One region of the Rhizobium sp. FG96 genome, then DNA from elsewhere that is predicted to be linked to it. Evidence: riboswitches for the same ligand, from Rfam matches in the RefSeq annotation. Region 1 holds a riboswitch; the other holds the start of a gene.

Region 1 (4,516 bases):
TCACGACCTGGAAGCGCGGCGAGAACGGCTGGCGCTGCAGCGAAGGGCCGATGTCGCATGTTTCGGAGAAGGAAGAGGCCGACTACCGCGCCTGCCTGCTCGGCTTCCGCGACTACGTCAACAAGAACGGCTTCAAGAATGTGGTGCTCGGCCTTTCGGGCGGTATCGACTCGGCGATCTGCGCGGCGATTGCCGTCGATGCGCTCGGCGAGGAGCGGGTGCGCACCGTCATGCTGCCCTACCGCTACACATCGGAGGATTCGCTGAAGGACGCCGCCGATTGCGCCAGGGCGCTCGGCTGCCGCTACGATATCGTGCCCATCGAGGAGCCGGTGAAGGGCTTCACTTCGGCGCTGTCGGACCTCTTCGAAGGCACCGATAGCGGCATCACCGAGGAAAACCTGCAGAGTCGCGCCCGCGGCGTCATCCTGATGGCGATCTCCAACAAGTTCGGCTCGATGGTGGTGACGACGGGCAACAAGTCGGAAATGTCGGTCGGTTACGCCACGCTCTACGGCGACATGAACGGCGGCTTCAATCCGATCAAGGACCTCTACAAGATGCAGGTCTATGCGATCTCGCGCTGGCGCAACGAACATGTGCCGCCGGATGCGCTGGGGCCATCTGGCGTCGTCATTCCGCAGAATATCATCGACAAGGCACCGTCAGCCGAGCTTCGCCCGGACCAGAAGGACCAGGATTCGCTGCCGCCTTATACTGTTCTCGACGACATTCTCGAATGCCTCGTCGAGAAGGAAATGGGCGTCGACGAGATTGTCGCGCGCGGCCATGACGTGGCGACCGTCCACCGCGTCGAGCATCTGCTCTATCTCGCCGAATACAAGCGCCGCCAGTCGGCGCCCGGCGTGAAGATCACCAAGAAGAATTTCGGCCGTGATCGCCGCTACCCGATTACCAACCGGTTTAGGGATCGCAGTTAGCGATCGTTAACCCGATCAACCGAAAGCTGCTGACTTCCGCACCTTCCCGCGTTTCTATCGAAGCAAACGCGGGAGGTCCTGATCGTGCGTGATACGAAAGTCGCCGTCTTCATCGATACCGAAAACCTGCCGGCGCGCTCGGCGGGCGAGATCATCGACATCGCCTCCGGCTACGGACGTCTGATCGAGCGGCGTGCCTATGGCGACTTCACGCGCGAGGCTGCGCAGCCGTGGATCGCTGCTGCCGGAAAGCATGCGCTCAGCCTGCAGACGGCGGTCAGCTCCCAGTCGGGCAAGGACGGTGCGGATATCCTGCTTGCCGTCGATGCGATGGAATATCTAGGAGCTTCGGCAATCGATCTCTTCTGCATCGCCAGCAGTGATCGTGACCTCGGCCATCTGGCGACGCGCATCCGGATGCGCGGCAAGCAGGCGATCGGGCTTGGTGCGCCGAATGCTTCCAGGCTGCTGCGCGAGTCGTTCGATGATTTCTTCGAGTTGCGGCTCGCGGAGGCGCCTGCGAGCCTTCCGGCGCTGGCCAAGGTCGTGGCGCTGCAGCCGTCACCGAGCATCCGGCCCTATATCGCGCAGGCGCTGCAGACGGCGAAGCTGAGGGAGGAAGGCTGGCTCGATATTGCCGAGCTTGGCACCTTGCTGCGGCAGGTCTATCCCGACTTCAGGGCGCAGCATTTCGGCGCTCCGAACCTCAGTTCGCTTTTGAAGCGATGCGACTTTATCGAGACACAGATGCATGGCACAAACCGCATGCAAATCAGAATGAAGCGGAACGGCGGATAGCCGGACCGCCGCACAATGCGGGAGGCATGCATGCGCAGTTCGGTCGAGATCTACAATATCCGTACGGCCAAGAGCCGGGTGGTTTTCCAGACGGAGCAGCTGATCGAGGCACCGAACTTTTCGCCTGACGGGCGCTATCTGCTGCTGAACGGCGATGGGCTGCTCTATCGCTTGTCACCGGATGGTGAGGGCGGGCTGAAGCAGGTCGATACCGGCTTTGCCGCCGCCTGCAACAACGATCACGGCATTTCGCCCGATGGAAAGCGGTATGTGATTTCCGATAAGACGGAATACGGAAAATCCTGCATCTATACGCTTCCAGCGGAAGGTGGGGCGCCGAAGCAGGTGACCACCAATCTTCCGTCCTACTGGCACGGCTGGTCGCCCGACGGCAAGGAATTGGCCTATTGCGGTATCCGCGACGACGTCTTCGACATCTATACGATAGCGGTCGACGGCGGCACCGAGCGTCGGCTGACGCATGGCGAAGGCCGCAATGACGGGCCGGATTATTCCTTCGACGGGCAGTGGATCTATTTCAATTCCAGCCGGACCGGGCTGATGCAGATCTGGCGCGTTCACCCCGATGGAACCGGGCTGGAGCAGGTCACGCATGACAATTACGGCAACTGGTTTGCCCATCCGTCGCCAACCAACGACCGGGTGCTGATCCTCTCCTACGATCCTGATGTTTTCGACCACCCGCGCGACCTGCATGTTAGGCTGCGGCTGATGGACATGGATGGCGGCAACCTGACGACGCTGTTCGAACTGTTCGGCGGGCAGGGCACGATCAATGTTCCCTGCTGGTCACCGGATGGTGATGAGTTTGCCTATGTGCGCTATTTCCCGGCCACTTGAAGCGCGCCGGTAAAACGGGCAAGAGGGTTTTCGTCAGGTGCCCGCCATTGGCGGGAGAATCGGGAATCCGGTGAGAGACCGGAACGTGCCCAACGCTGTAAGGCTGACGCCTGCCGCATCATGCCACTGGTCAAGACCGGGAAGGCTGCGGCGGGCGGATGACGCCAAGTCAGAAGACCGGCCTGGCATCATAGACTGATCCCGCGCGGACGGCGGGTCGGTTGCGTTGTTGGGGATTTGACGATGCGACCCTTGAGCGGGGATGCGCTGCAGCGCGCATCCGCTTTTTCCGGTGACGAGCGCGATGCCGTCTACCGGGCGATCATGACCAGGCGCGATGTGCGCGACCAGTTCCTGCCGGATCCGGTGCCCGAGGATGTGTTGATGCGGCTGCTTTCGGCCGCGCATCACGCGCCCTCGGTCGGCTTCATGCAGCCGTGGAATTTTATCGTTGTCGACGATGCCGCTGTGAGGCGGCGGGTGTGGGAGGCGTTCGATCTGGCCAACCATGAGGCGGCCGGGATGTTCGATGGCGAGCGGCAGGCGACCTACCGGTCGCTGAAGCTCGAAGGCATCCTCAAGGCACCGCTCGGTGTCTGCATCACCTGCGATCCGACGCGCAGCGGCGAGGTGGTGCTGGGGCGTACGCATAATCCGCGGATGGACAGCTATTCGACCGTCTGCGCCGTGCAGAACCTGTGGCTTGCGGCGCGGGCCGAAGGCGTCGGCGTCGGCTGGGTCAGCATCTTCCGTGAAAGCGAGCTCAAGGAGATCCTCGGCGTGCCCGCGCATATCGAGATCGTTGCCTGGCTTTGCGTCGGCTATGTCGACGAGCTCTACCGGGAGCCGGAACTCGCCGTCAAAGGCTGGAGGCAACGGCTGCCGCTCGAGGAGCTGGTCTTCCGCGATGGCTGGGGCCGCCGCTAGGACCGGTCGACGTTCAGCCCATGCCGGTTAGTTCTGCTGTTGCTGCTGCGGCTGTGGGCCTGATGTTGCCGGGTTCTTCAGATCGATGCTGCCCTGGTCGCCTGCGAGGAATTGCGGGCCGACCTGGCGGACCTTGCTATTCTGCGGCTCATAGGGCCGGTCCGGGATCTGTGGCTGCGGTGCAGCCGGCGTTTGAGATGCCGTGGCTGCAGGCTTGGTGGTGATCGTCGTGATCGAGCCCTTCGGCGGCGGTTCGCTGACGGTCTGGTTCTTTCGCATTTGCTCGTAATAGGCGGTCAGATTGCAGGTGCAGGACGACTTTTCGCCGGGAGCGCGGTTCTTGTAGGCGAAGGCGTTCGGCATCGCGCTGTAACGGGCGCCCGTTGCGGCCGAGATCATGTTGGCGGCGTCGGTGTTCGAAACGTCCTGATAGAAGAGCTCGGTCTCGATGCCGGGGCACATTTTCGAGCAGGTCGAGGCATCGCGGCCGAAATCGATCGAGGTGGCGTTGGTGCTGATCGGGAAGAAGCCGCCGTCGCAGGTGCGCACGCACATGGTGCTGACATGCGACATCATCTCGCCGCGCGGCACGCCATATTGCGTGTTGCCTTCCTCGCCGTTGCCGAGCGGGATGAAGGTATCGCCGCGCATCGCCTGTTCTTCGGTGCTTGGCGCCGGCTCGTAGGCGCGCTCGTCCGGTTGATAGCCCGGATCGTCGTTGCAGCCGTTGTCGTCGAGGGCGGCCATCAGTTGGCGGCGTTCGTTGATATCGCTGCCGCCGGATTCGCGTAGCTGGTTGCGGCGGTCCTGGAGGTAGTGGATGTTGTCGATCATCCGCGCTTCGGATTCCTGCAGGTCGCTGCAGTAGCCGGCATTCTCGCCGCCGATGACGACCATGCTGTCGACGCTGCAGCCGTTGCTGCGCAGGTCGTTGCGCAGCTTGCGGAGCTCGAGATTCTGCTCGGCTATGGCGCTCGCATATTGGCGGA
Region 2 (4,516 bases), on a different contig from region 1:
CCCTTCGCCTTGCTCTCGATGACCAGAGCCAAGCGGGCATTGATATCGTCAGCGATGGCGAGCAGACGCGTCAGCACTTCGTCACGACGTTTATCGAGCACCTTGACGGCGTTGATTTTGAAAAGCGTGAGACGGTCAGAATTCGGGATCGCTATGACGCGAGCGTCCCGACGGTCGTCGGCGCTGTGTCTCGGCAGAAATCTGTATTCGTTGAAGATGCCAAGTTCCTGCGCAAGCAGACCAAGCGGCCGATCAAATGGGCGCTTCCCGGCCCGATGACCATGATCGATACACTTTTCGATAACCACTACAAGAGCCGGGAAAAGCTGGCATGGGAGTTCGCCAAGATCCTCAATGAAGAAGCGAAGGAACTCGAGGCTGCCGGTGTCGATATCATTCAGTTCGATGAGCCGGCATTCAACGTCTTCTTCGATGAGGTGAACGACTGGGGTGTTCCCACCCTGGAAAGGGCGATCGAAGGGCTCAAATGCGAAACGGCGGTGCATATCTGCTATGGCTATGGGATCAAGGCCAATACCGACTGGAAAAAAACGCTCGGTTCTGAGTGGCGGCAGTATGAGCGAACCTTCCCGACCCTGCAGAAATCCAGCATCGGCATGATCTCGCTGGAATGCCACAACTCCCATGTTCCGATGGATCTGATCGAGCTTGTCCGCGGCAAGAAAGTAATGGTCGGTGCGATCGACGTGGCGAGCAATACAATCGAGACGCCGCAGGAGGTTGCTGCAACCTTGCGAAAGGCTCTCCGGTTCGTCGATGCCGAAAATCTTTGCCCTTGCACGAACTGCGGCATGGCCCCGCTGTCCCGCCGTGTGGCGAAAGGCAAGCTGAAGGCCCTGAGCGCAGGCGCGGATATCGTCCGCAGGGAATTGTCTGCCTGATGCGGGGAGTGAAATGCTCTCCCGCGCGCGCCTGGACATCTTCGCCTCTTCCTCACAGAAGGCGGCAAAGCTCCACTAGCCTGGCGCCAGCGTCTTCATTAGCATGAGGAGGCTTCCTCCAAACCGACAGCCCTGCCATCGGAGCGGCCTCTATGATGACATACACTTCGCTGCTCTGGCTCAGTGATGACGCTCCATTGGCTACGCGGACTGAGGCCCGCGCGTTCTGCCTGCGGATCATCAAGGATTTTTACAAGATCGACTATACGCCGGCATGGCACACGGATCTGGATTCGCTCTCGGACACATCCCCGGAGAGCTGGTTCTCGAAAGGAAAACGCGGCGCCTTCCTGGTCGTGCGCGACGAAGAACAGCGCATTGTCGCCGCCGGAGGCCTCTACGGTCTTCAAAACAAGCCTGCCCTGGCGATCCGGCTGCAAGATCGATATCGGGACGCCGCCAGCGTGTGCCAGATCGTCCGGGTCTATCTTGAACCCGACTTGCGGCGGAAAGGCCTGGGCCGTGCGATCGCTTCTGCCCTGGAAGAGAAGGCGCGCGATCTTGGGTATGTCACATCCTATCTGCATGCCGATGCGCAAACACCTGACACCCTCAGCTTCTGGCGAAGTCAAGGTTACATCGAGTTCGGCCGGTTCTCGTACCCTTCGGCAAAGGGGACGGATACCAGCGTGGACTTTGACAAGTCGCTTCTGACCAGGAAGGACTGACGATCTGCGGTCGGGAGCCAGTTATCCCCCGTGAATTTGGCACAGGCGCATCATATCCGTTGACGCAGATTTAACCTCGTCTACCATATGTAGTGTTCGAGGTTCCCTTTGATTCGAAACCGGATCAGGGGCTAAGACGGGAATTCGGTAGTGGACATGATGTCCGTGAAGCCGAGGCTGCCCCCGCAACTGTGAACGGCGAGTGCCTTTTTCATCATGCCACTGGGAATTCCCGGGAAGGCGGAAAAGGTGCGGTGACCCGTGAGCCAGGAGACCTGCCTTGATCGATACGTCCGCCGGCGGGGTGTCCGGCAGGGTGCGGTATGTTGCGTCCGGATAAAGCCGGTCGCTTGCCGTCCTTGTTGCCCCGCTATCTGTCTGCTTCGGGGTGAAGGCCATGAGTTCACAATTCCAGATCATCGCTGATCCGTAGTCGTTTCGGCTGCGTCCATTTTCGACGTCCATGTCGATCAAAGCCCTGTTTCGCTCCGGTCTGATGCCAGGCCGGACATATCTTTCTGCGTCCAGCATCACGAGGAAGCCATGTCGATCACTGTCTATTCCAAGCCAGCCTGCGTTCAATGCACCGCCACCACCCGCGCCCTTGACCGGCAGGGGATTGATTACACCGTCGTCGACGTTTCCGAAGACGCGCAGGCTTTCGCACTGGTGTCAGAACTCGGATATCGGCAGGTGCCCGTTGTCATCGCCGGTGAGCAGCATTGGGCGGGTTTCCGTCCCGATATGATCAGCGCGCTCGCCTGAGTTCAGGACCCGTGGGCGGTCTCGTCTATTTCTCCAGCACCTCGGAGAATACTCGCCGCTTCGTCGAAAAGCTCGGCTGCGATGCACTGCGCCTTCCGATCGATGTAGCCGAGGAGCCGCCCGTGGTTGAGGCCCCGTTCGTGCTGGTGACGCCCACCTATGGCGGCGGCGGGGACAAGGGCGCGGTGCCAAAACCGGTCATCCGCTTTCTCAACAATCCGGACAATCGAAGCCTGATCCGCGGCGTGATTGCCGCTGGCAATACCAATTTCGGCGCGGCCTATGGGCGCGCCGGCAAGATCATCGCCGACAAATGTGGCGTGCCGCTTCTCTACCGGTTCGAGCTTCTCGGAACGCAAGAAGACGTGACCGCCGTTAGACAGGGACTGGAACGATTTTGGAAACACTAGAACTCGAGCGGCCAGCCAAGGCCACTGCACCTGCGCTGGATTACCACGCCCTCAACGCCATGTTGAACCTCTATGACGAGGACGGCCGTATCCAGCTCGACAAGGACCGGCAGGCGGCCAAGCAGTATTTTCTGCAGCACGTCAACCAGAACACGGTCTTTTTCCATAACCTGCGGGAAAAGCTAGATTACCTTGTGACCGAGGGCTATTACGAGCGCGAGGTTCTGGACCAGTATTCGTTCAACTTCGTGCGCGATTTGTTCGATGAAGCCTATTCACGGAAGTTCCGCTTCCCGACGTTCCTCGGTGCGTTCAAATATTACACGTCCTATACGCTGAAGACGTTCGACGGAAAGCGCTACCTGGAGCGCTATGAGGACCGCGTCTGCATGGTGGCGCTGACGCTTGCCCGCGGCAACGAGCAGCTTGCCCGTGATCTCATGGACGAGATCATTTCCGGCCGCTTCCAGCCGGCAACGCCGACCTTCCTGAATGCCGGCAAGCAACAGCGAGGCGAACTCGTCTCCTGCTTCCTGCTGCGTGTCGAAGACAATATGGAAAGCATCGGCCGCTCGATCAATTCGGCGCTTCAGCTCTCCAAGCGCGGCGGCGGTGTTGCGCTTTCGCTCACCAATCTGCGTGAGATGGGCGCACCGATCAAGCAGATCGAGAACCAGTCCTCCGGCGTCATTCCGGTGATGAAGCTTCTGGAAGACGCCTTCTCCTATGCCAACCAGCTCGGAGCGCGCCAGGGTGCGGGTGCCGTCTATCTGAACGCCCATCACCCCGACATCATGCGCTTCCTCGACACCAAGCGCGAGAATGCCGACGAGAAGATCCGCATCAAGACGCTGTCGCTGGGTGTCGTCATCCCCGACATTACCTTCGAACTCGCGAAAAACAACGAGGATATGTACCTCTTCTCGCCCCATGACGTGGAGCGCGTCTATGGCGTGGCCTTTACCGAGATCTCCGTGACGGAGAAATATCGCGAGATGGTCGAGGATGCCCGTATCGCCAAGAAGAAGATCAAGGCGCGCGACTTCTTCCAGGTGATTGCCGAAATCCAGTTCGAGAGCGGCTATCCCTACATCATGTTTGAGGACACGGTGAACCGCGCCAATCCTATTGCCGGCCGTATCTCGATGAGCAATCTCTGCTCCGAAATCCTGCAGGTGAGTGAGCCGAGCAAGTTCAACGATGATCTGTCCTACGCTCAGATGGGCAAGGACATTTCCTGCAATCTTGGCTCCCTGAACATTGCCGCCGCGATGGATAGTGCCGATTTCGGCAAGACGATCGAAACGTCGATCAGGGCGCTGACGGCTGTCTCCGAAATGAGCAACATCATGTCGGTGCCATCCGTCGCCAAGGGTAATGACGACAGCCACGCCATCGGGCTCGGTCAGATGAACCTGCATGGCTATCTCGCACGCGAGCGCATCTTCTATGGCTCTGAAGAAGGGATCGATTTTACCAACATCTACTTTTACACGGTGACCTATCATGCGCTGAAGGCGTCCAACCGCCTTGCCGTCGAGAAGGGTCGAAGCTTTAAGGGCTTCCAAAACTCGACATATGCCTCGGGTGAGTATTTCGACAAATACACTGACCGCGCGTGGAACCCTGTGACGGAAAAAGTTGCAGAGCTATTTGAGAAGGCTGGAATTCACATTCCGACGCAGGAAGACTGGAGCGCGCTGAAGGCCGC

Evidence for each region. A riboswitch is a leader RNA that binds a small molecule or an ion and turns the genes downstream of it on or off. The one in region 1 is predicted to bind cobalamin.
Region 2: it holds a riboswitch for cobalamin, as region 1 does, so the genes downstream of both, nrdH (glutaredoxin-like protein NrdH) here and bluB (5,6-dimethylbenzimidazole synthase) in region 1, are expected to answer to the same signal.

The regions. Positions count from the first base shown of each region.
Region 1 covers NZ_JBMDIL010000019.1:80,235-84,750, forward strand. The annotation lists gene ACODR6_RS29230 (NAD+ synthase) at 1-941, shown strand, start outside; gene ACODR6_RS29235 (NYN domain-containing protein) at 1,026-1,739, shown strand; gene ACODR6_RS29240 (TolB family protein) at 1,770-2,600, shown strand; cobalamin riboswitch at 2,619-2,800, shown strand; gene bluB (5,6-dimethylbenzimidazole synthase) at 2,844-3,527, shown strand; gene ACODR6_RS29250 (DUF2865 domain-containing protein) at 3,555-4,516, opposite strand, start outside.
Region 2 covers NZ_JBMDIL010000020.1:150-4,665, reverse strand. The annotation lists gene ACODR6_RS29485 (methionine synthase) at 1-902, shown strand, start outside; gene ACODR6_RS29480 (GNAT family N-acetyltransferase) at 1,055-1,630, shown strand; cobalamin riboswitch at 1,713-1,927, shown strand; gene nrdH (glutaredoxin-like protein NrdH) at 2,174-2,395, shown strand; gene nrdI (class Ib ribonucleoside-diphosphate reductase assembly flavoprotein NrdI) at 2,407-2,805, shown strand; partial or broken gene nrdE (class 1b ribonucleoside-diphosphate reductase subunit alpha) at 2,865-4,516, shown strand, end outside.